Actinocatenispora sera: one gene and its partner. The protein of the gene in region 2 interacts with the protein of the main gene of each other region in a pairwise test. Links are inferred from orthologs where the notes say so. Each region holds a gene or a part of one and is shown on either strand. Other genes may lie near its edges.

Evidence for each region.
Region 1: the proteins of rpe (region 2) and eno interact in binary tests that used the Escherichia coli proteins (3 or more experiments, as listed by UniProt). The link is inferred for Actinocatenispora sera from one-to-one orthologs.

Annotation. Positions count from the first base shown.
Region 1 is NZ_AP023354.1:203,837-215,028, forward strand. What follows is about bases 5,056-7,894. They hold eno (phosphopyruvate hydratase), read right to left. Parts: upstream 7,196-7,894; coding sequence 5,915-7,195; downstream 5,056-5,914. Other genes in these bases: Asera_RS00925 (DUF501 domain-containing protein), read right to left, coding at 5,056-5,286; Asera_RS00930 (septum formation initiator family protein), read right to left, coding at 5,349-5,876; Asera_RS00940 (hypothetical protein), read left to right, coding at 7,453-7,894. Outside these bases: Asera_RS00895 (DUF58 domain-containing protein), read right to left, coding at 1-243; Asera_RS00905 (hypothetical protein), read right to left, coding at 1,376-1,975; Asera_RS00910 (DUF4129 domain-containing protein), read right to left, coding at 2,037-2,786; Asera_RS00915 (uracil-DNA glycosylase), read right to left, coding at 2,871-3,683; Asera_RS00920 (Ppx/GppA phosphatase family protein), read right to left, coding at 3,891-4,805; more of Asera_RS00925, read right to left, coding at 4,798-5,055; more of Asera_RS00940, read left to right, coding at 7,895-8,238; Asera_RS00945 (DUF6232 family protein), read left to right, coding at 8,783-9,190; Asera_RS00950 (helix-turn-helix domain-containing protein), read left to right, coding at 9,319-10,200; Asera_RS00955 (DUF397 domain-containing protein), read left to right, coding at 10,321-10,509; Asera_RS00960 (DUF885 domain-containing protein), read right to left, coding at 10,579-11,192. UniProt on the Escherichia coli protein: Catalyzes the reversible conversion of 2-phosphoglycerate (2-PG) into phosphoenolpyruvate (PEP). It is essential for the degradation of carbohydrates via glycolysis.
Region 2 is NZ_AP023354.1:4,552,540-4,563,827, reverse strand. Bases 5,167-8,101 are described here. They hold rpe (ribulose-phosphate 3-epimerase), read right to left. Parts: upstream 7,001-8,101; coding sequence 6,332-7,000; downstream 5,167-6,331. Other genes in these bases: Asera_RS21715 (DEAD/DEAH box helicase), read right to left, coding at 7,831-8,101; Asera_RS21720 (DinB family protein), read right to left, coding at 7,230-7,739; Asera_RS21730 (response regulator), read right to left, coding at 5,361-6,335. Also shown: Asera_RS21765 (DMT family transporter), read right to left, coding at 1-634; hisG (ATP phosphoribosyltransferase), read right to left, coding at 631-1,476; Asera_RS21755 (phosphoribosyl-ATP diphosphatase), read right to left, coding at 1,525-1,788; Asera_RS21750 (hypothetical protein), read right to left, coding at 1,890-2,498; ribH (6,7-dimethyl-8-ribityllumazine synthase), read right to left, coding at 2,656-3,135; Asera_RS21740 (bifunctional 3,4-dihydroxy-2-butanone-4-phosphate synthase/GTP cyclohydrolase II), read right to left, coding at 3,135-4,379; Asera_RS21735 (riboflavin synthase), read right to left, coding at 4,397-5,005; more of Asera_RS21715, read right to left, coding at 8,102-10,527; Asera_RS21710 (HAD family hydrolase), read left to right, coding at 10,684-11,288. UniProt on the Escherichia coli protein: Catalyzes the reversible epimerization of D-ribulose 5-phosphate to D-xylulose 5-phosphate.

The DNA of each region.
Region 1 (11,192 bases), 4.3 Mb from region 2 along the record:
CGGTACCCGGCGTGGCCGGCGGGCCAGCCCCCAACCGGCGCCGAGCACGAACGGCAGGCCGAGCACCACCAGGTCGAGCCGGCCGATGGTGACGCCGATGATCAGCAACACCAGCGCCATCCCGACGGCTCGGCGCAACGCCCGGGTCGGCACCCAGTCGTACACCGCCGAGTCCTCGCTGGGGCCGCGCAGTACCGGCTGCTCGCCGGGCTGCGGCGGCTGCGGATTGTCCTGGGTGCGCACCCAGAGGCCGACCTCGCTCAGCGCTGCCCCCTCGGTGGCTCGGTGTAGCGGTAGACCGGGTCGGTTCCGGCCGCCGAGCCGGCCGGCTCCGGCGGCCGCGCCGCGGCATCGTCCATGACCGGCGCCTGGTAGCTGGGCCGGGCGCCGCTGGCCGGCGCGGCGGTCGCCGCGACCACCTCGGCCACCACGTGCGACGGCTCGACCCGGCGCAGCCAGACCTCTGGCTTGAGCGAGATCCGGTGCGCCAGCGCGGGAGCCGCGAACGCCTTGACGTCCTCCGGGATCACGTACGAGCGGTCGGCGAGCAGCGCCCGGGCCCGCGCGCACAGCAGCAGCGCGAGCGAGCCGCGCGGCGAGGCGCCGACCATCACCTGCGGGTGCGACCGGGTCGCGGTGACCAGATCGACGATGTAGCGGCCGATCGAGTCCTCCACCGCGATCGTCTCGACGGTGGCCTGGATGGCCCGCAGCGTGGTCGCGTCGACCACCGGCGCCAGTTCGGTCTCCTCCCGGCGGCGCGACATCCGGTTGCGCAGCACGCCCCACTCGTCGTCAGCGCTGGGATAGCCGAACGAGACCCGCAGCAGGAACCGGTCCAGCTGCGCCTCCGGCAGCGGGTAGGTGCCCTCGTACTCGATCGGGTTCGCGGTCGCGAGCACGTGGAACGGCGGGTGCAGCGGGTAGGTGGTGCCCTCGACGCTGACCTGCTTCTCCTGCATGGCCTCCAGCAGCGCCGCCTGCGTCTTCGGCGGCGTCCGGTTGATCTCGTCGGCCAGCAGCAGGTTGGTGAAGATCGGCCCGGGCCGGAACTCGAAGTCGCCGGTCGACTGGTCGTACAGGAACGAGCCGGTGACGTCGGCCGGCAGCAGGTCGGGGGTGAACTGCAACCGGCGGAACGACAGGCCGAGCGCCTGGCCGAACGACCGGGCCGCGAGCGTCTTCCCCAGCCCCGGGAAGTCCTCCAGCAGCACGTGGCCGCCGGCGAGGATGCCGGCCAGCACCAGCGCCAGCGGTTCGGCCTTGCCGACCACGACCGTACCGACCGCGTCGAGTACCTGCCGGGCCAGCGCACCGGCCTCGGGCACCGGCAGCGGCGCCGGCTCGGCCTCGGGTTGGGTGTTGACCGGTCCGCTCACCGGTTGCCTCCGTCCTGGGCGAACAGTCGCTCCATCGTTCGTACCGATTCGGTCAGCTGCGCCCGGCTCGGCGCCCGCTCGGTCGGCTCGGTCAGCAGTGTCCACAGTGGATCACCCAGCAGCGCGCGGACCCGCCCGGCACCACCGGGTCCGGTGCCGGCCAGGTCGGTACCGTGGTCGATCCGGAGCCGCTCGTCGACCAGTGCGGCGAGCCGTTCGCGCACCGTACGGTCGAAGCTGACGGCGTCGTCGTGAGTCCAGGCGAGCCGGTCCTCCCAGCGGCGGATCGCGGTGAACGGCCGGTCGGACATCTCCGTGGTCGGCGCCGACGGCGCCGGCGGGAACGGCTCCGGCGGCCCGTGCACCGCCACCGCGACCCGGTAGCCGAACGCCACGGCGAGCACCAGCGCGTCGGTCATCCCGTACGGCAGCCGGATCTGCACCACCTGCAGCATCCGCCACAGCACGTCGCCGGCGGCCAGCGCGACCAGCACCATGCCGATCACCCAGCCGGGCGTGATCTTCAACGGCTGGTACGGCTTGCGCATCGGATCCCGCTTGCCCGGTGCCATGACGTGCCCGTACGAGAAGCTCACCGCCGTCCCTCCCTCGTCGAGACGCCGGCGTCACACCCGCGATCCGCCCGCCCCCGCCCGCTCACCGGGTGCCCCCGGCGGGGGTGGCGTCGCGGACCGACAGCTCGGCGGCGAGGCGCTCGAGGGCACCGCGGGCGGCCGCCCGGTCCGCCTCGGTGACCGGGGCCGGCGCGTACCGGGCGGCCCGGTACCGCTCGGCGAGCGCGGTCAGCGCCCGCTCGGCCGGCCCGGTCAGCGCCTGGAACGGTTGCTCGCCGGACGGATCCCGGGCCACGCCGAGCATCCGGCCGACCAGATCACCCGGGGCGTCGGAGACCGAGCGCGGCACGCCGCCGCGCGACGCCAGCTCCTCCAACGTCAGCCAGCAGGCGATCACCGCGGCTCGCGGATCGTCGCCCTCGATCAGCGCCGCCCGGCTGGCCGCCATCGCCGCCCGCACCTCGTCCGCGGTCGGCGCGGCCGGCTCGTCCGGCTCCGGTTCCGGCTCCGGATGCCGGCGGCGCCGCAGCACCAGGCCGTCTCGCAGCGCGAGCATCAGGTACAGCATGATCGCGCCGTACGCGAGGGCGCACAGCGCGGCGATCACCACGACCAGCACGGTGGTACCGGTACTCGAACCGTGCGGCTGCGGCGGCGGGACGACGGTCCGGGTCGGCTGCGCCGGTGGGGTGCCGCTGACCGCCACGGTCGGGCTGATGGCGAGCGGCGGCACGTGGGTGACCCGCGGTCCGCGCGCGTTCGCGCCCAGCGCGGCGACCACCACCAGCAGCAGGATCAGCAGCACCGGCAGGTATCGCAGTCCTCGACGCAACCTGGCACCCCCGTCGCCGTTCGGCCGGCTCGTGCCGCAGGCCGCGACCCGGGCCGGGATCGGCCCAGCGGGCCCGATCCGGCGTCAGATGCCGGCCAGCGTGCGGGCGCGGCCCAACACGTCGTCCAGCATGCCCGTCGTCAGCCGTCCCGTGAAGGTGTTCTGCTGGCTGACGTGGTAACAGCCCAGCAACATTATTTCGGTGCCGACATACTCGGCGCCGTGACCGAACCGCGGGCGCGGCCGCGGCACCGGCTCACCCAGCGACGCTGCCGAGGCCCAGTACGCATTCCAGGCGAACTGCCCCAGCGCCACCACCACCCGAACCGTGCCCCGCAGCAACTCCAGCTCGCGGTTCAGCCACGCGCGGCAGGTGTCGCGCTCGGCGGTGGTCGGCTTGTTCTCCGGCGGGGCGCAGCGCACCGGCGCGCAGATCCGGGTGTGGTGCAGTACCAGCCCGTCGTCGGCGGACACGCTGCGCGGCGCGCTGGCCAGCCCGGCCCGGTGCAGCGCCGCGTACAGCACGTCGCCGGACCGGTCGCCGGTGAACATCCGGCCGGTACGGTTCGCTCCGTTCGCCGCCGGTGCCAGGCCGATCAGCACGATCCGGGCGTCGGTGGCGCCGAAGCTCGGCACCGGGCGGCCCCAGTACGTCTGGTCGGCGAACGATGCGCGCTTGCGCTCCGCCACCTCCTCGCGCCAGGCGACCAGCCGGCTGCACGCCCGGCACACCGAACTACGCGCGGCCAGCGCGGTCAGATCCGCCGAACCCTCGGCCAGCTCCGCCACCGCGGCCCGATCCGCCGCCACCGGGGTACCCGCGTCCGCCACGTCACCGGGGAACCCCGATCCCGGCAGCACGTGGCACCCGAACTCCGTCCGCCGCACCGCAACCATGGGCTCATCCTCCCCGCCCCGCGGTCGCGTCGCCCGAGCGGCCTCCGCATCGCCAGCGGGTGGCAGCCGGCCGTCAGGCGTCGGGGGGCTTCATCGTGACAAGTCCGGCCGGTTCCGCCGGCACCCTCCGGCCGCGGCGCCCGATGCGCCGGACCCGGCGACCGATGTACCCCGGCACGCCGGCGCCGGACCGCGGCCGGCGAGAGCTCAGACCGACAGCGCGATGCCGTCGAGGATGTCGTGTTCGGACGCCACCAGGCCGTCGAACCCGGCCCGCTCCAGGACGGTACCCAGGATCAACGCGCCGGCACCGATCACATCGGCGCGGCCCGGGTGCATCACCGGGATCGCGCGCCGCTGCGCGCGGGTCTGCGCCAGCAGCTCGGTACCGATCCGGGCCACCTGCGCGCGATCCATCCGGGAGTGGTGGATCCGGGTCGAGTCGTACTCCGGCAGGCCCAGCGCGATCCCGGCGATCGTGGTGACCGTACCGGCGAGGCCGATCAGGGTGCGGGCCCGGTGCGCGGACACCGCGGCGAGCGCGCCGTCCACGACCTCGGTGACGTGCTCCCGGGCGGCCGCGATCTCGGCCTCGGCCGGCGGGTCGGAGTGCAGGTAGCGCTCGGTCATCCGGACGCAGCCGATGTCGACGCTGACCGCCGCCTCGGCGCTGCCGGCGCCGACGACGAACTCGGTCGAGCCGCCGCCGATGTCCACCACCAGGTACGGGGCGGCCAGGTCCGCCGGCAGCCCGCCGACGGCGCCGGCGAACGACAGCGCCGCCTCCTCGTCCCCGGTGATCACCTCGGGCGGCGCGCCGAGCACGTCGAGCACCATGTCGCGGAACTCCGCGGCGTTACCGGCATCCCGGCTGGCGGAGGTCGCCACCATCCGCACCCGGCCCGCGCCGAGCGCGCGGATCCGCTGCGCGTACCCGGTCAGCGCCTTGCGGGTCCGTTCGATCGCTTGCGGCGCAAGCATTCCGGTCCGGTCGACGCCCTCGCCGAGCCGGACGATCTCCATCGTCCGGACCAGATCGGTGAGCCGGTCGCCGTCCCGGTCTGCGACCAGCAGCCGGATCGAGTTGGTACCGCAGTCGATCGCCGCGACCCGCTCACTCATCGTCGCCCCCGTGCTCCGTCTCGTCGACGGTCACGCACGGGCCGTCGCTCCACCAGGGCGCCATCGTCGCCAACGCCTCGTCGCCGAACGGGTTGACGCCGGGCCCGGCGGCGAGCGCGTGCGCGACGTGTACGTGCAGGCACTTGACCCGGGTCGGCATGCCGCCGGCGGACACCCCGGCGATCTCCGGCACCTCGGCCAGCTCGGCCCGGCGCCGCAGGTAGTCCTGGTGCGCGGCCCGGTACCGGGCCGCCAGATCCGGGTCGTCGGCCAGCTGCTCGGTCATCTCCCGCATCGTGCCGGCCGACTCCAGCCGGCTCACCTCGGCCGCGGCCCGCGGACAGGTGAGGTAGAACAGCGTCGGGAACGGGGTGCCGTCCGGCAGCCGCGGGCTGGTCTCGACCACGTCCGGGTGCCCGCACGGGCACCGGTGCGCGACCGCCTCGGCGCCCCGCAGCGGCCGGCCGAGCTGCGCGGACATCGCCGCCGTCGCGGCCGGCGTGACCGGCTCGCGCACCGGCGGGCCGGCCGACTCGGCGGCGCTCACCGGTCCGCCCCCTGCACGCTGGACCACACCTTGCCGTACCAGGGGCCGTCGGAGCGGACCCGGCGATCGCTCGAGCCGCTGCCGCCGGGCTTCTTCGGGTCGCCATACACGGCGTACACCTTGTCGCCGGGGCGCACCATCCTCAGCCGGCGCCGCGCCTGCGCCTCCACGTACTGCGGGTCGTCCCACTTGTCGCGCTGACTGCGCAGCTTCGCGATGCGTTCCTTCTGCTGCGCCTGCGCGTCGGTCAGCTCGGCGATCTGCGCCCGCTGGCCCAGGTAGGTCCGCACCGGGTAGGCGTAGGCCAGGATCAGCGCCACGAACACCAGCGCCAGCACCACCGCCCGCCCGGTGAACCGGCCACCCGGCCGGGGCGCCCGGGTCCGGGTGGCGCCGGCACGGCGGCCGGCCGGCCGGGCGGCCGAGTCACGGCCACGCCGTGGTGCCGCGGCGCGACCGGCTGAGGATCGGCCCGGCCGCCGACCTGGGCCGTTGCCGGTACCGGACCGGCCGCGCTGCGCCATCACTGCCTCCCGTTACGGCTTGGTGCCCGATCGCGTCTTCAGCGGGCGAAGCGCGGGAACGCGTCGGCGCCGGCGTAGCGCGCCGCGTCGTCCAGCTCCTCCTCGATCCGCATCAGCTGGTTGTACTTGGCGACCCGCTCGGACCGTGCCGGCGCACCGGACTTGATCTGGCCGCAGCCCATCGCGACCACCAGGTCGGCGATCGTGGTGTCCTCGGTCTCGCCGGACCGGTGGCTCATCATCGTCCGGTAGCCGTTGTTGTGCGCCAGCGTCACCGCGTCGAACGTCTCCGACAGCGACCCGATCTGGTTCACCTTGATCAGTACCGCGTTGGCGGCGCCCGCGTTGATGCCGCGCGCGATCCGCTCCGGGTTGGTCACGAACAGGTCGTCCCCGACGAGCTGCACCCGAGCGCCGACCGTCGAGGTCAGGTGCTCCCAGCCGGCCCAGTCGTCCTCGGCCAGCGGGTCCTCCAGCGACACGATCGGGTACCCGTCGAGCAGCTCGCCGTAGTACTCCGACATCTGCTCGGCGGTCTTCGCCTCGCCCTCGAACTGGTAGGCGCCGTCCCGGTAGAACTCGGTCGCCGCCGCGTCGATCGCGAAGGCGATGTCCCGGCCCGGGGTGAAGCCGGCCTTCTCGATCGCCTCGGTGATCAGGTCGAGTGCATCCCGGTTCGACGGCAGGTCCGGCGCGAAGCCGCCCTCGTCGCCCAGCCCGGTGGACAGCGACCGGGACTTCAGCACGCTCTTGAGCGCCTGGTACGTCTCCGAACCCCAGCGCACCGCCTCGCGGAAGCTCGCCGCACCGATCGGCGCGATCATGAACTCCTGGATGTCCACGTTCGAGTCGGCGTGCGCGCCGCCGTTGAGGATGTTCATCATCGGCACCGGCAGCAGGTGCGCGTTCGGCCCGCCCAGGTAGCGGAACAGCGGCAGCCCGACCGAGTCGGCGGCGGCCCGGGCCACCGCGAGCGACACGCCGAGGATCGCGTTCGCGCCCAGCTTGCTCTTGTTCGGGGTGCCGTCCAGGTCGAGCATCACCTGGTCGATCAGCCGCTGCTCGGACACCTCGTTGCCGAGCAACTCGCGCGCGATCACCTCGGTCACGTTCGACACCGCGTGCTCGACGCCCTTGCCGCCGAACCGGGACTTGTCCCCGTCCCGCAGTTCCACCGCCTCGAACTGGCCGGTCGACGCGCCGGACGGCACCGCCGCGCGGGCCACCACCCCGTCGTCCAGACCGACCTCGACCTCGACCGTCGGGTTGCCCCGCGAGTCGAGGATCTCGCGCGCGACGATGCCCTCGATGGTTGCCACGTAGCCTCGCTCTCCTTGTGTCACCAGCCCGGGCCGCGCTGCACGTCGACCGGGCCTGAACGCCAGCCGCCACGCTGCGGTCGGTCCGCGTCACCGCCCCGTACCACCGGCGGTTCTCCCCGCGAGCGTAGCCAGCGCCGCCGAGCCGGCCGGAACCGGCTCGCCGACGGTCCACGGCGTGTACCGCAAGGGACGAATCGCGCCGACCGGCCGGTCGGATTTGCGCCGGGCGTGCCCCGCGCGGGAATCTTGGTGCCATGCCCGCGAACGCCGCTCAGTGGTGCCCGTCCGCCCCGTCCCGGGGAGCCTCGCAGCCGACCGGCGCCCGGCCGGCGCCGGCGCGGCGCACCGCGGCCCGCCGCGTCGCGATCGCGGCGTCGATGGCGGCGGCGCTGCTGCTGACCGGCTGCTCGGCCACCGGGGCGTACCACTTCCGCGGTCGCTCCGTGGTGGTCAACGACCTCGCCGCCCAGCTCGACCACGGCCAGGCCCGGTCGTACACGGCGCACTACCGCCTGGCCGACGCGGGTCGTGCGGTGCTCGTCCAGCAGGGCAGCCCGCACCGGCTGTCCTACACGTTCTTCACCGGATCGGACTTCTCCGGCCGGTACGTGCGGCTGGTGACCCGCACGGTCCGCTGCACGGCGACGAGCTGCACGGTGGCCGACCGGGCACCGACCGACCGGATCCGGCCGCCGGACGCCGGTGCCCTGGCTGCCGCGAGCGGTGACCGTTTCGTCACCACGGAACAGATCCTCGGCCTGGTCCGGACCGCCGCCGAGCAGCGCGCCAGCACCATCGAGGTGGACCGCCGCACCGTCGGCGGCCAGCCGGTCCGGTGCCTTCGGGTCACCGGTATCAAGGCGCCGTTCACGGCCTGCCTGACCCATTCCGGCGCACCTGCACTGTTCCGCGGCACCGTCGACGGCCGGCCCATCGACCTGGCCCTGACCAGCTACCAGGCCGGTGTGGTCGGCCACCCGTTCGGCCCACGGCAGGACCTGCCCGTCGTCGACCACCGGGCCTCGCCTGCCCCGAACTGACCACGCTGCGTGTCGCTCGGGCCAACTGTCCGAGATCCGACGGAGCGGGCCGGCCCGGCCGATCGCGGCGGAAAGCAAGGGTTCCCTTCGCTGCCCGTCGTTCTGCCGACATCCGCCCTGCGTACGGCAATGCGGTGGGCGGCGAGCGGTGCTCGCGCACTATGCCGGGCGGCCCGCTGCGGAATCCAATCTGCCATGTGGCAGGTTGGGGTCTTCCTTTTTGCGCGCAGGCGGCGGATACTCGGACACAGGGAGATCTCTCAGTCACGGCGGGCGTCGACGACGGAGTCGGGGTTCGGCGACAAATCCAGCAGGCCGGCCGCAGCCGCGAAGCTCGGCCGGAAGCGGGCCGCACAAGTTCACAGAGACGACAGCCAGACGCGTGAGAGGGCGGCCATCGGATGCCGCCGAGACCGCCCTCGAAGCTCACCACCGTCGCCTGACCGGAACGGAGAGCTGCCATGGATGTTACTCCCATCACCCTGCTGTTTCGTAGTCCCACAAGGACCAACGTGGCAGCAGATCCGGTGCGGAGGTGGTCGCGATGACCATCTACTACAACCACGCCGGGGTACAGGTGACCAGCCACGAGCTGGTCGTTCAGGGCCAGCGCTACCAGCTGAACCAGCTGCAGCGGTTGCGCATCGCCCGCGGCTCGGCCAGCCCGGCCGGCACGATCTGCGCGATCCTCGCCGTGCTGTTCGTGCTGCCCGGTAGCTGCAGCCTGCAGACCTCGGCCTGGACCATCGGGCTCGGCCTGACCGCGATCGGTGTGCTCGCCCTCGGCGCCGCAGCACTGATCATCCGGCGACTGCGCCCTCGACCGTTCGAGATGTGGGCCGAACACCAGGGACACACCGTGCAGCTGTTCTGGACCCGTGACGAGCGCATCTTCAACGGCATCCGGTTCGCCATGGTCCGGGCGGCCCAATCCGACCCTCTCACCAGGTGAGATAGCGGACCCCGGCCATCGGCGACATGTCGGAGAGATAGCATGCACTCAGCATTGACCGCCTCGCGGTAAGGCCAGATGCCACCTGGCATCTCGCCCTACCGCTGTCTACTCATCGGGGAGTAGAGATGCCCGCTGGCCAGCGCCCACTCGTCAGGCGCCGTCTGCGTTTGGAGCTGCGCCAGGAACGCGAGCGCGCCGGCAAGAGCCAGTCGGACGTGGCCAAGCGGATGGACTGGTCCTTGTCGAAGATCATCCGCTTGGAGGCCGGCCAGGTCGGCATCTCCACCAACGACCTTCGCGCGTTGCTCGACATGTACCAGGTCAACGAGAGTGAACGGCGGACGTTCCTGATCGAACTGGCCAGGGCGGCCAGGCAGTCCGGTGCATGGTGGGCGGCCTACCGCGACGTCGCGGCTTCGTCGGACTACCTGGACTTTCTCGGCTACGAGAACGACGCTTCCGACCTCTACTACTATTCGCCACTCATCGTTCCCGGCCTGCTGCAGACCGAGGAATACGCACGGGAGATCCTCACCGCGCTCAGTCTCAACGCGAACGAGGAGCTCACCGAGCGTGCTGTCCAGCTGCGCATGTCCCGCAAGCGCCACGTACTCGATCGAGACAACCCACCGAGCCTGACCGCGGTGATCGACGAATCCGCGTTGCGGCACGTCGTCGGCGGCGACGAGGTCATGAACGACCAGCTCACCAGCGTGGCCGAGGTCGCAGCACTGGACAACGTGACAGTACGGGTGATCCCCTTCTCGCACGGCGCACACCCCGGACTCAGCGGCGCCTTCGAGATCCTCGACTTCGCCGATCCGATGGACACCCCGGTGCTGCAATTCGACGCTGCACCTCGCGACGTGACTCTTCGTGAGAACGGCGAGGCTCTCGACTTCTATCGGCGCTGTTATCGGCAGCTCCTGGAGAGTTCCCTGCCGGAAGCAGAGTCGATCGAATTGATCAACAACATTGCCGAGGGCATGCTGGGCGGTGAGTCGTAGCAGAGAGTAAGAGTGTTTCTCTGATCAGTGCCAGCCGGTATCCTGAACGTCCCCAACGGAGGCCGGCGGTTTCATGCTGCGTTCTGGCAAACGCCGGCTCTCCCGATTAAGGAGGCCGGCATGGGCTTGGGCCACACCCCTCGCCAGACTTGGCGGAAGAGTTCGCACAGCGGCGGCACCAACTGTGTCGAGACTCTCGATCTCGGAAACCACATTGCGGTTCGGGATTCCAAGAATCCGGAAGACGTCCTGGTCGTCGATGCGCGCGCGTGGCGCGAGTTTCTCAAGTACCAGGTTCAGGCCGGCTGACCGTCGGATTCACCTGCTTCGTTGCGCGAGAGGCGTCGCTCGTGCCGTGGCGCGAGCGACGCCTCTCGCTCAGCCCGGGACGCCGCGGGTGAGGAGGTCGCGGAGGTGGCGGGGGGACGGGGAGCCGTGCGCGAGCATCTCGTCGTGCCAGCCGCGCAGGTCGGTGTCGGCGGGCCGGGCCGCGGCGATGTCGGACATCTCGGTGTAGCCCACGAAGTACGTGGAGAGCTGGGTCGATGTGAGCAGCGCGCGCTGCCACTTGCCGACGGCCTCGCCCTCCTCCTGGAAGCCGTGCGTGGTCAGCAGCGCGATCGCCTCGGACTCGGCCAGCCCGTCGCAGTGCACCGCCTGGTCCAGGATCGTGTTCAGGGTGCTGCGTAGCTGCATCTTCAGCTGCTGCAGCCGCACCTGCGGGCCACCGAAGCCGTGCTCGGCGAGCAGCCGCTCCGCGTAGACCGCCCAGCCCTCGACGAAGGTGCCGGAGGTGAAGACCGCGCGGACCGGGGTGGCGCCGCCGAACCGGCGGGCGTGCGCGAGCTGCAGGTAGTGGCCGGGCATGCCCTCGTGCACGATCAGATTCCGCAGCATGTCGTTGTTGTACTCGCGATAGAAGGAGGCGATGCGCTCGGCGGACCAGTGCGCCGGTGGTGGGGAGATCGCGAGCAGGGTGGGCAGGCCGGGGC
Region 2 (11,288 bases):
CGGGCAGCCGACCGGTCGGGCCCAGGCCGATCCGATCGGTGACGATGCCGCCGACCGAGGTACCGCACACCTGGACCACGGTGACCATCGCGACGCCCAGGATCGGGACCGTCAGGGCCGAGCCGGCCACGAACAGCGCGCCGAACGCGCCACCCAGGTACTGCCAGGGCCGCAGCCGGTCGTGCCGCAGCCGGCGCAGCCCGGCGCGTACCGCCGGCAGCGCGCAGGCGGCCACCAGCAGCAGCACCGTGGCCAGGCCGTTGGAGATCAGCGCGGCGAGTACCGGGGTGCCGAGGCGCTGCGCGAGCGCGCCGTTGACCGTCCCCTGGGCGGCCGAGCCGGCGCCGCCGACCAGCGCGATCGCCACCGCCGCGGGCGCCGGCAGCAACCCCGCGGCCAGGCCGGCGAGCCGGCCTTCCAGCGGCCCGCCGTCATCCGGCTGCGGTCCGCGGCGGGCCCGCTGCGACGACCCGACGGGTTGTCCCGCGACCTCGGCACCGGCCCGGTGCGACGACCCGACCGGTTGCCCGGCGACCTCGGCACCAGCCGGGCGCGGCGCCCCGACCGGTTGTCCCGCGGCCTCGGCACCTGCCGCCGGCCGCGGCTCGTCGTCCCGGTGGGGCGATCCGGTCACAGCCGGCAGGCGCTGATGTCCGTGGCGAGGATCGCGCGGGCGCCCACCTCGTACAGCTCGTCCATCACCCGCTGCGCGTCGTCCCGGGCGATCATCGCCTGGACCGCCACCCAACCCTCGCGGTGCAGCGGCGAGACGGTCGGCGCCTCGATGCCCGGGGTCAGCTCGGACGCCCGGTCCAGGTGCTCGACCCGCACGTCGTAGGCGAGCATCACGTAGCGGCGGGCCACCAGCACGCCGGACAGCCGCCGGGTCAGCTGGGCGACCGCACCGTTGCCGGTCATCCCGGACCGGCGCACCAGTACCGCCTCGGAGCGCAGCAACGGCGCGCCGAACGGCTCCAGCCCGGCCTGGCGCAGGGTCGCGCCGGTGGACACCACGTCGGCGACGACGTCGGCGACACCGAGCGCCACCGCGTTCTCCACCGCGCCGTCGAGCCGGATCACGTGCGCCGACACGCCCGCCTCGGCGAGCTGGCGGTGCACCACCCCCGGGTACGAGGTGGCGATGCGCCGGTCGGCGAGCTCGGCCAGCTCGGTCACGGTGCCGGGGCGCGCGGCGTACCGGAAGACCGAGCCGCCGAAGCCCAGCTCGAGGATCTCCTCGGCCGGTGCGCCGGAGTCGATCAGCAGGTCGCGGCCGGTGATGCCGAGATCCAGGTCGCCGGAGCCGACGTAGGTGGCGATGTCACGCGGGCGCAGGTAGAAGAACTGCACCGAGTTCGCCTCGTCGGTGCAGGTCAGATCCTTCTCGGTGCGGCGCTGCCGGTAACCGGCCTCACGCAGCATCTCGATGGCGGGCGCGGACAGCGACCCCTTGTTCGGTATGGCGATGCGCAGCATGGGACTACTCCCGGAGGAAGGCGAAGGGCGGACGGACGAGGCAACCGGCTACAGATGTCGGTAGACGTCGTCGAGCGTCAGACCTTTCGCGATCATCAGCACCTGCGCGTGGTAGAGCAGCTGGGAGATCTCCTCGGCGGCCCGGTCGGCACCCTCGTGCTCGGCCGCCATCCACGACTCGGCCGCCTCCTCGACGACCTTCTTGCCGATCGCATGCACGCCGGCCTGCAGTGCCGCGACCGTCCCGGAGTCGGGATCGGCGGCGGCGGCCTTGGCCGACAGTTCCGCGAACAGCTGATCGAAGGTCTTCACGGGGTCCCATTCTGGCAGTTCCGCCCTGCGGGACGACGGCCGGTCCGCGGTACCGCTCCGGCCGGGCGGTACCGCGATCGGCCGGTGCCGCGCGCCGCGGCTCAGTGCCCGCCCGGCAGGGTCGGCATGCCGTTGCCCGGCTTCGGGCTGGTACCGCCGTTGCCGGGCATCGTGGACTGGCCGGGCTGCCCGCCGGTACCGGGGCTGGTGGACGGCTGACCGCCGCCGGGCTGCGCCGTCGACGCGCTGGGCGACGGCTGACCGCACGGCTGCCCGTCGGCCGGGCTCGGCGAGCCGGTGGCCGCCTGCTGCCCGCCACCGGTGCTGGGGCTCGCCCCGAGTCCGCCGCCGGTCGGGTTCTTGCCGCCGTTGAGCCCGCCGCCGTTGTCGCCGCCGTTCAAGCCGCCGTTGTCGCCGGTTCCGGTCTGCCCGCCGTTGTCCCCGCCGTTCAGGCCGCCGTTGTCCCCGCCGTTCTGGCCGTTATCGCCGCCGTTCTGGCCGCCGGCGGACGGGCTCGGTGCGCCGAGGCCACCGTTGCCGTCCTGGCTGCTCGCCGACGGCGAGGCGGAGGCCGAGGCGCAGGCGGACGAGGCGGACGCGCTCGGCCGGGCCTGCGCCTTCGCCGTGTCCTTGCTGTCCTTGCAGCCGGCCAGCGCTGCCATCGCCACGGCGGCAAACGCCACAATGCCGACGATTCGTCGAATACGCACGGAACTATCCAATCCCCCAGAAGACATCGCGACCGGAGGGTAGGTGGGCACCGCAACCGGGCCACCCGCGGCGCGAATGCGGTGGACCTGTTCAGTCCCGCGCGGTGCGGGTGCGGTGGCGCTGTTCAGTCCTGCGGCGGGGGTGCGGTGGCGCTGTTCAGTCGCGCAACGCGCGGATCGTCAGCGCCGCGTCCAGTGCGGCGACGGTGGCGTCGAACCCCTTGTCCTCCGGGGATCCGGGCAACCCGGCCCGGTCCCGCGCCTGCTGCTCGGTGTGCACCGTCAGCACCCCCTGCCCCACCGGTACCCCGGTGTCCAGGGCGACGCGGGTCAGCCCGTCGGTGACCGACCGGCACACCATCTCGAAATGCTCGGTCTCCCCCTTGACCACCACGCCGAACGCGGCCACCGCGTCGCAGCGGGCGGCCAGCGCGGCTGCCACGACCGGCAGCTCCACCGATCCGGCCACCCGTACCGAGGTCACGTCGGTGACGCCGCACGCGGCGGCGGCCGCCTCGGCCCGGGCGAGCAGCTGGTCGGTGAGCTTCTCGTGCCAGCGGGCGGCGACCAGACCGAGCCGCAACCCGGCCGCCTGCGGCAGCGCGTCGGACAGATCAGGTGCGGCATGCCCGGCCATCAGGCGTGTCCTTCCCGTAGTTCGTCGAAGTCGGGCAGGTCGGTGAGCAGGTGCCCGAGCCGGTCCCGCTTGGTCTTCAGGTAGTTGATGTTGTCCGGTCCGGCCGGCACCGGCAGCGCCACCCGGTCGGCGATGCGCAGCCCGTACCCGGCCAGTGCGGTCCACTTGTCCGGGTTGTTGGTGAGCAGCCGGATGCTGCGCACGCCGAGGTCGGCGAGGATCTGGGCGCCGATGCCGTAGTCGCGGGCGTCGGCGGGCAGCCCCAGCGCCAGGTTCGCGTCGACCGTGTCGGCCCCGCCGTCCTGCAACTCGTACGCCTGGAGCTTGGACAGCAGGCCGATGCCCCGGCCCTCGTGCCCGCGCAGGTACACCACGACGCCGCGGCCCTCGGCGGCCACCGCGTGCAGCGCCGCGTCCAGTTGCGGGCCGCAGTCGCAGCGCAGCGAGCCGAACACGTCCCCGGTCAGGCACTCCGAGTGCACCCGTACCAGCACGTCCTCGCCGTCGCCGATGTCGCCGGCGACCAGCGCGATCTGTTCCGAGTCGTCCAGCAGGCTGCGGTAGCCGACCGCCCGGAACTGCCCGTACCGGGTGGGCAGCCGGGTGCTGACCACCCGCTCGACCTGCTGCTCGTGCCGGCGCCGGTAGGCGATCAGGTCGGCGATGGTGATCAGGGTCAGCTCGTGCTCGGCGCAGAACACGCTCAGCTCGTCCACCCGGGCCATCCCGACGTCCTTCTGGCTGACCACCTCGCACAGCACGCCGACCGGCGGCAACCCGGCCAGCCGGGCCAGGTCGACCGCGGCCTCGGTGTGCCCGGGCCGGCGCAGCACGCCACCCTCCCGGGCCCGCAGCGGCACCACGTGGCCGGGCCGGCGGAAGTCGGTCGCCGTCGACGCCGGATCCGCGAGCAGCCGGATCGTCCGGGCCCGGTCGGTGGCGGAGATGCCGGTGCTCACCCCCTCCGAGGCGTCCACCGTCACCGTGTACGCGGTGCCGCGCCGGTCCTGGTTGACGTGGTACATCGGCGGCAGCGCGAGCCGGTCGCAGTCGGCGCCCGGCAGTGGTACGCAGATGTAGCCGGAGGTGTAGCGGACCATGAACGACAGCAGTTCCGGCGTCGCCTTGGCCGCGGCGAAGATCAGGTCGCCCTCGTTCTCCCGGTCCGGGTCGTCGATGACCACCACCGGTCGGCCGGCGGCGATGTCGGCGATCGCCTGCTCGACCGTGCCGAACCCGGTCACCGGTGCCTGCACGCCGGTCACAGCGCACGCTCCGGCGAGCCGACGAGCTTCTCCAGGTGCTTGCCGATCACGTCGACCTCCAGGTTGACCAGCCCGCCGACCGGCCGGCAGCCGAGCGTCGTGGCCCGCCGGGTGGTGGGGATCAGGCTGACCGCGAACGACACGTCGTCGACCTCGGTGACGGTCAGCGACACACCGTCCACCGCGATCGACCCCTTGACCACCACGTACCGGTTGAGGTCCGGCGGCAGCGCGATCCGCACGTCCTCCCAGTGCTGGGCCGGGCGGCGGTCGAGCACCGTACCGACGCCGTCGACGTGACCCTGCACCAGGTGCCCGCCGATCCGGCCGCCGAGCTTCGCGGCCCGCTCCAGGTTGACCCCGTCACCCGCTGCCAGACCGTCCAGCGTGGAGCGTTCCAGCGTCTCGCGCATCACGTCGGCGACGAAGGTACCGGCGTCGGTGTCGACCGACACCACGGTCAGGCACACGCCGTTGACGGCGATCGAGTCGCCGCGCGCCGCGTCGCTTGCCACCAGCGGCCCCCGCACCGTGAACAGAGCGGCGTCGGCCAGCCGCTCGACGGCGGTCAGCTCGCCCAACTCCTCGACGATCCCGGTGAACATGTGCCCCGCGCTCCTTCCTCGATGCGCGAGGCGGGCAGGGCAACATGCGGGCACACGGCGACGCGCACGCATCGCCGTGACGCCGGCACGGCACGCCGCGCCGACGCTGCCCGCGCGCTTGCTCCCTTCCGGACTTTGACCGTCGGCTCCGGACTCTCACCGGATCCACCGCCACCGTGGTCGTCGCCGTCCACAGTGCCGGGTCGCGGGCTTCACGGACTCGCCGTGTCACCGCCGGTTCGGAATTTCACCGAACCCCGCCAGCGCGCGTGCTGGTTTCGCACCACCAGTTTGGCACGCCGCGGCGGCGGCTCCGAGCGGTACCCGCGTCTCGTTGGTCACTGTGCCGCTCCGCTCAGCGCGGGTCGGCCGGCTCCGGGCGGTTGCGGCGCCGGTCGACCGCCACGTACGACCCGGGCCGGGACTTCGCGACCTGCTTCATCTCGGTGGCCACGGCGACCACCTCACGCGGGTCGCCGAACCTGCGATGCTGCGAGCTGGCCACCCCTATCGACAGAGTGACCAGCGGAAACGTATGAATCTCGCCGCGCCGGTCGGGCAGCCGGAGATGCCCCGCGGCGGCGTCGGCCGGGTCGTACAGCTCGACCACGCCGGCCTCGAACGCGGCGATCGCCTGCGCCGTGATCGCCTCGAGCTGGCCGGGCTGGCACAGCACCAGGAAGTCGTCTCCGCCGACGTGGCCGAGGAAGGGTACCGGGGGGCCGACGGCGACGACCGCCTCGTACAGCACGTGCGCGAGCAGGCTGATGAACTCGTCGCCGCGGACGAACCCGTACGCGTCGTTGACGCTCTTGAACCGGTCGATGTCGACATAGCAAAGGGCAAACCGGTCGTCTCGTCGTACCCGGCCGCCGATCTCCCGCAGGATCCGGGTGTTGCCGGGCAACCCGGTCAGCGGCGACGCCTCCCGCACCTCCCGGTTGCGGCGCAGCGTCGAGCGCACCCGGGCGACCAGCTCCAGGGTGTCGAACGGCTTGATGATGTAGTCGTCGGCGCCGGCGGTCAGCCCGGCCACCCGGTCGGCGCCGAGACCCTTGGCGGTCAGCATGATCACCGGCAACCCGGCGGTGAGCGGGTCGGCCCGGATCCGGCGGGTCACCTCGACCCCGTCGAGCTCGGGCATCATCACGTCCAGCAGCACCAGATCGGGCCGGTGCCGGGCGATCTCGGCCAGCGCCTGCGCGCCGTCCACGGCGACCGCCACCTCGAACCCCTCGAACCGCAGGTTCATCTCGACGAAGCGGACGATGTCCGGATCGTCGTCGACGACCAGCACCCGACCCGGCCCGGCCGACCGCTGGTCGGTCACGAGGCGGCGGCGCGGGCCCGTTCCCGCAGCGCGCGCGCCGCCGCGGCGGGGTCCTCGGCGCCGTAGATCGCGGTACCGGCGACGAACGCGTCCGCGCCGGCCTGCGCGGCCTGCTCGATGGTGTCGGCGTTGATGCCGCCGTCGACCTCGATCCGCACCGACAGCTCGCCCCGGGCGGCCTTGACCGCGCGCACCTTGTCCAGCAGCTCGGGCAGGAACTGCTGGCCGCCGAAACCGGCCTTGATGGTCATGACCAGCAGTGTGTCGAACTCGGGCAACAGGTCGAGGTACGGCTCGATCAGGGTGTCCCGGTCGATCGCCAGACCCGCCTTGCTGCCGGCCGCGCGCAGCCGGCGCGCCAGCGCCACCGGGTCGTCGGTCGCCTCCGCGTGGAACGTCACGTTGTACGCGCCGGCCTCGGCGTAGCCGATCGCCCACCGGTCCGGGTCGTCGATCATCAGGTGGCAGTCCAACGGCACGTCGGTGGCCCGGCGCAGGCTCTCCACCACCGGCAGCCCGATGGTCAGGTTGGGCACGAAGTGGTTGTCCATCACGTCGACGTGCAACCAGTCCACCGCATCGGCGACGGCGGCGGCCTCGTCGGCCAGCCGCGCGAAGTCGGCGGCCAGGATGCTCGGTGCGATCAGCGGCTCGATGTGCTCCACGGTCGGCAGTCTACGGCCGGCCGACCAGCCACCCCACCCGGCGCGGGCCGACCAGCCACCCCACCCGGCGCGGGCCGACCCGCCGAGCGCCCGGCGCGGCCGACCAGCCCGACCACCACCCGGCGCGGCCGATCAGCGACCGCGCCCGGCGCAGCCGACCAGCCGCACGCGACGTGGCCGGGCGAGTCGATCGGTGCCGGGCGCGCCGGCCGGTGCCGCGAGCGGTGGGTCAGCCGCCGGTACGGCCGTCGATGCGCTCGCGCAGGAAGTCGGCGTGGCCGTTGTGCCGCGCGTACTCCTCCAGCATGTGCGCGTAGCACCACCGCAGCGACATGGCGCCGAACTTGGGGTGCTCGAACGTGGCGTCCAGCGACAGGTCGGCGACCGCGGCTCGGGCGCCGTCCTGCTCGGCCAGCAGCGTCGCGTAGTCGTCCGCCGCGCCGGCCGGGTCGGCCTGCTCGAAGTCGACGTCGTTGCCCGGGAACAGCTCGGGCAGGTCGGCGCCGCCGAACCGGCGGCGGAACCACTGGCGTTCCACCTCCGCCATGTGCCGCACCAACCCGAGCAGCGACAGGTTGGACGGCGGCACCGCCCACCGGGCCAACTGCTCGCCGGTCAGGCCGGCGCACTGGTGCAGCAGGGTGGCACGATGCCACTCCAGCAGTCCTTCGAGGACGGCGCGCTCGTCACCGACGAACGGCTCGTCGACGCGCTTGATCTCCGGTGCGATCCACGACATCCGGTCATGATGCCGCAAAACCACGCCGCCGTGGGGTCGCCGTCCGGTGTGGCGCGACCGTGGGCGACCGCCGCGGGCCGGCCGAGCCGGATCAGCCGACCGAGGTGTAGGCGACGACGCCGCGGCGTAGCGCCTCGACCGCCTGGCGGCAGGTGCGCCGCAGCGTGTCGTCGGCCGGTACGGCGATCTGTTCGAGCAGGTCGATGACCTGACGGCACCAGCGGACGAAGTCGCCCGCCGGCATCTCGCCGTCCACCCCGGACGCGCTCGCGAGGACCTTCGCGAGCGGCTCGCCCCGGGCCCAGCGATACATCGGCCAGGCGAAGCCGAGATCCGGCTCGCGGGTCAGCCGCAGCCCGTACCGTTGCTCGGCGGCGAACAGTTCGCTGAACAGGCCGAGGCTGCGGCCGATCGCCGCCTCCGCGTTGCCGTGTGGCACGGCGACGCGGTCCTCGGACTCCCGGCGCGCCTCGTACACCAGGATCGAGGCGGCGGCGGCGAGTTCCGGGGCCGACAGCCCGGCCCAGACGTCCTGGCGCAGGCACTCGGCGACGAGCAGGTCGGTCTCCGACCAGATCCGCGCCAGGGTGCGGCCGGTGTCGGTCACGTCGTACCCGTGGTCGGCGGCAACCAGGTAGCCGCGCTCGGCGAGCATCGCGCACACGTCGTCGAACGTGCGCACCAGCGAACCCGTACGGCCGGCCACCTTGTCCTGCAGTGCCGCCGTCTCCTGCTGCAGCCGCGCGTACCGCTGGGCCCAGCGGGCGTGGTCCTCCCGGTCCGGGCACCGGTGGCAGGGGTGCGCGCGCAGCTGCCGGCGCAACTCGGTGAGCTTCTCGTCGTCTGCCGCGGCGGACCGGCCGCGCCGCGAACGCCGGTTGTCCTCGCCCACGGCGACCTCGGCCCGCGACAGCGCGACCGCGAGGTCGCGCCGGGCCTGCGGCGAGCGGTGGTTGAAGTGCTTGGGTACCCGGATGCGGCCCAGCGACGCCGCGTCGCCGAGTTCCGAGCCGGGCAGCCGGCCGGCCCACCGGTCCTCGGTGAGTACCAGCGGGCGCGGGTCGTCGCGGGCGCTGTCGCCGGGATCGAGCACCACGGCGAGCCCGGCCCGGCGCCCGTGCGGGATCCGGACGATGTCGCCGACCCGCAGCATCGCGAGCGCCTGCGCGGCCTGCGCGCGGCGGTTCGCCGAACTGCGCCGGCCGAGGGAACGCTCCCGCTCGGTGATCGCGGTACGCAGGGCGAAGTACTCGGCGAAGTCACCCTGCTCGCAGTGCATCCGCTCGGCCAGCCGCCGCGCGTTCTCCTCGTTGCGCTGGACCTGATGCGCCAGGCCGACCACCGAGCGGTCCGCCTGGAACTGCGCGAAACTGCGGGACAACACCTCGCGGGAGCGGTCGAAGCCGAGCATCTCGATGATGTTGACCGCCATGTTGTAGGACGGCCGGAAGCTGGAGCGCAGCGGGTAGGTACGGGTCGAGGCGAGGCCGGCGACGTGCCGCGGGTCGGTGTCGGGCGACCACAGCACCACCGCGTGGCCCTCGATGTCGATGCCGCGCCGCCCGGCCCGCCCGGTCAGCTGGGTGTACTCCCCCGGCGTGATGTCCACGTGCGCCTCGCCGTTGTACTTGACCAGGCGCTCGAGCACCACGCAGCGGGCCGGCATGTTGATGCCCAGCGCCAGCGTCTCGGTCGCGAACACCGCCTTTACCAGGCCGCGGACGAACAGCTCCTCGACGATCTCCTTGAACGTCGGCAGCATCCCGGCATGGTGGGCGGCGAGGCCCCGCTCCAACCCCTCCAGGAACTCCCAGTACCCCAGCACGGTGAGGTCCTCGCCGGCCAGCGCGGCGGTACGTTCCTCCACCAGGGCGCGGATCTCGGCACGTTCGGCCGGGGTGGTCAGTCGCAGCCCGGCGCGCAGGCACTGCGTCACCGCGGCATCGCAGCCGGCCCGGCTGAACACGAACAGGATCGCCGGCAGCAGCCCGGCGCCGTCGAGCCGGTCGATCACGTCCGGGCGCGCCGGTGGCTGCCAGCGGCGTGGCCGGCCCCGGCGCCCGCCGCCCCACTCCAACCGGCGCAGCTGCTCACGGGTGTTGCGCAACAGCTCCGGGTGCACCTCGTGCTTGCGCGCGGCGGCCTGGTCGTGGAACAGGTCGAACATCCGGCGGCCGACGAGCATGTGCTGCCACAGCGGTACCGGCCGGTGCTCGGAGACGACCACCTCGGTGCGGCCCCGTACGGTCACCAACCAGTCGGCGAACTCCTCGGCGTTGGACACGGTCGCCGACAGCGACACCAGCATCACCGACGCCGGCAGGTGGATGATGACCTCCTCCCAGACCGCGCCGCGGAACCGGTCGGCGAGGTAGTGCACCTCGTCCATCACCACGTACCCCAGACCGTCCAGAGTGGACGATCCGGCGTACAGCATGTTGCGCAGCACCTCGGTGGTCATCACGATCACCGGCGCGTCCGGGTTGATGGCGTTGTCGCCGGTCAACAGCCCGACGTTGGCCGACCCATGCCGGGCGGCCAGATCGTTGTACTTCTGGTTCGACAGCGCCTTGATCGGCGTGGTGTAGAAGCACTTGCGGCCCAGCCGCAGCGCGAGGAAGACCGCGAACTCGCCGACCACAGTCTTGCCGGCCCCGGTCGGCGCGCAGACCAGCACGCCGCTGCCGTCCTCGACCGCGGCGCAGGCGTCCACCTGGAACTCGTCGGGTTCGAAACCGAGGTCGGCGGCGAAGTCGGCGAACGCGGGCCGGCCGGGTGAGGTGCTCATACCCGCAAGGCTAGGCGCCCGGATGGCCCCGCCGCCCGCGCATATCCCGGTAGGGGTACACACACCATAATCCGATCGTGTCACCAGGTATCGGTATGTTGCCCCTCATACCAGCACCGTTGTCGAGCCGTCCGGCGCACTCGGTATCGTGCTGATGTGCCGGACGCCACGCCTCGTGACCCTTCCGCCGGATCCGCCGGCCCGCCCTCCGCCGCGCCGCTGCTCGACGGTCAGCGCCGTCCCCGCGCCGTCCTGCTCGACTTCCACGGCACGATCGTGCAGGTGGAGCCGGCCGAACGGTGGGTGCGACTGGCCGCGGCCGCCTGCGGGACCGACCTGGCCCCGGACCGGTGCGCCGGGCTCGCCGACGCCCTGGTCACCGCGGGCCGCGCCGGCGGCCCCCGCCCCGGCCGGATCCCGCCCGAGCTGGCCGAGGCGTACGCCGACCGGGACCTGTCCGAGCCGGCCCACCGCGCCGCGTACACGGGGCTCGCGGCCACCGTCGACACCGGCATCGACGGGCTGCCGGACGCGCTGTACGAGCGGCTGCTGGACCCGGACGGCTGGCGGCCGTACCCGGACACCCTGCCGATGCTGCGCGCGCTGCGCGCCGCCGGGGTCCCGGTCGCGGTGGTCAGCAACATCGGCTTCGACGTGCTGCCGATCGCCACCGCGCTCGGCTTCGCCGACCTGATCGACCACTGGCTGCTGTCCTACCAGCTCGGTACCTGCAAGCCGGATCCGGCGATCTTCCTGCGCGG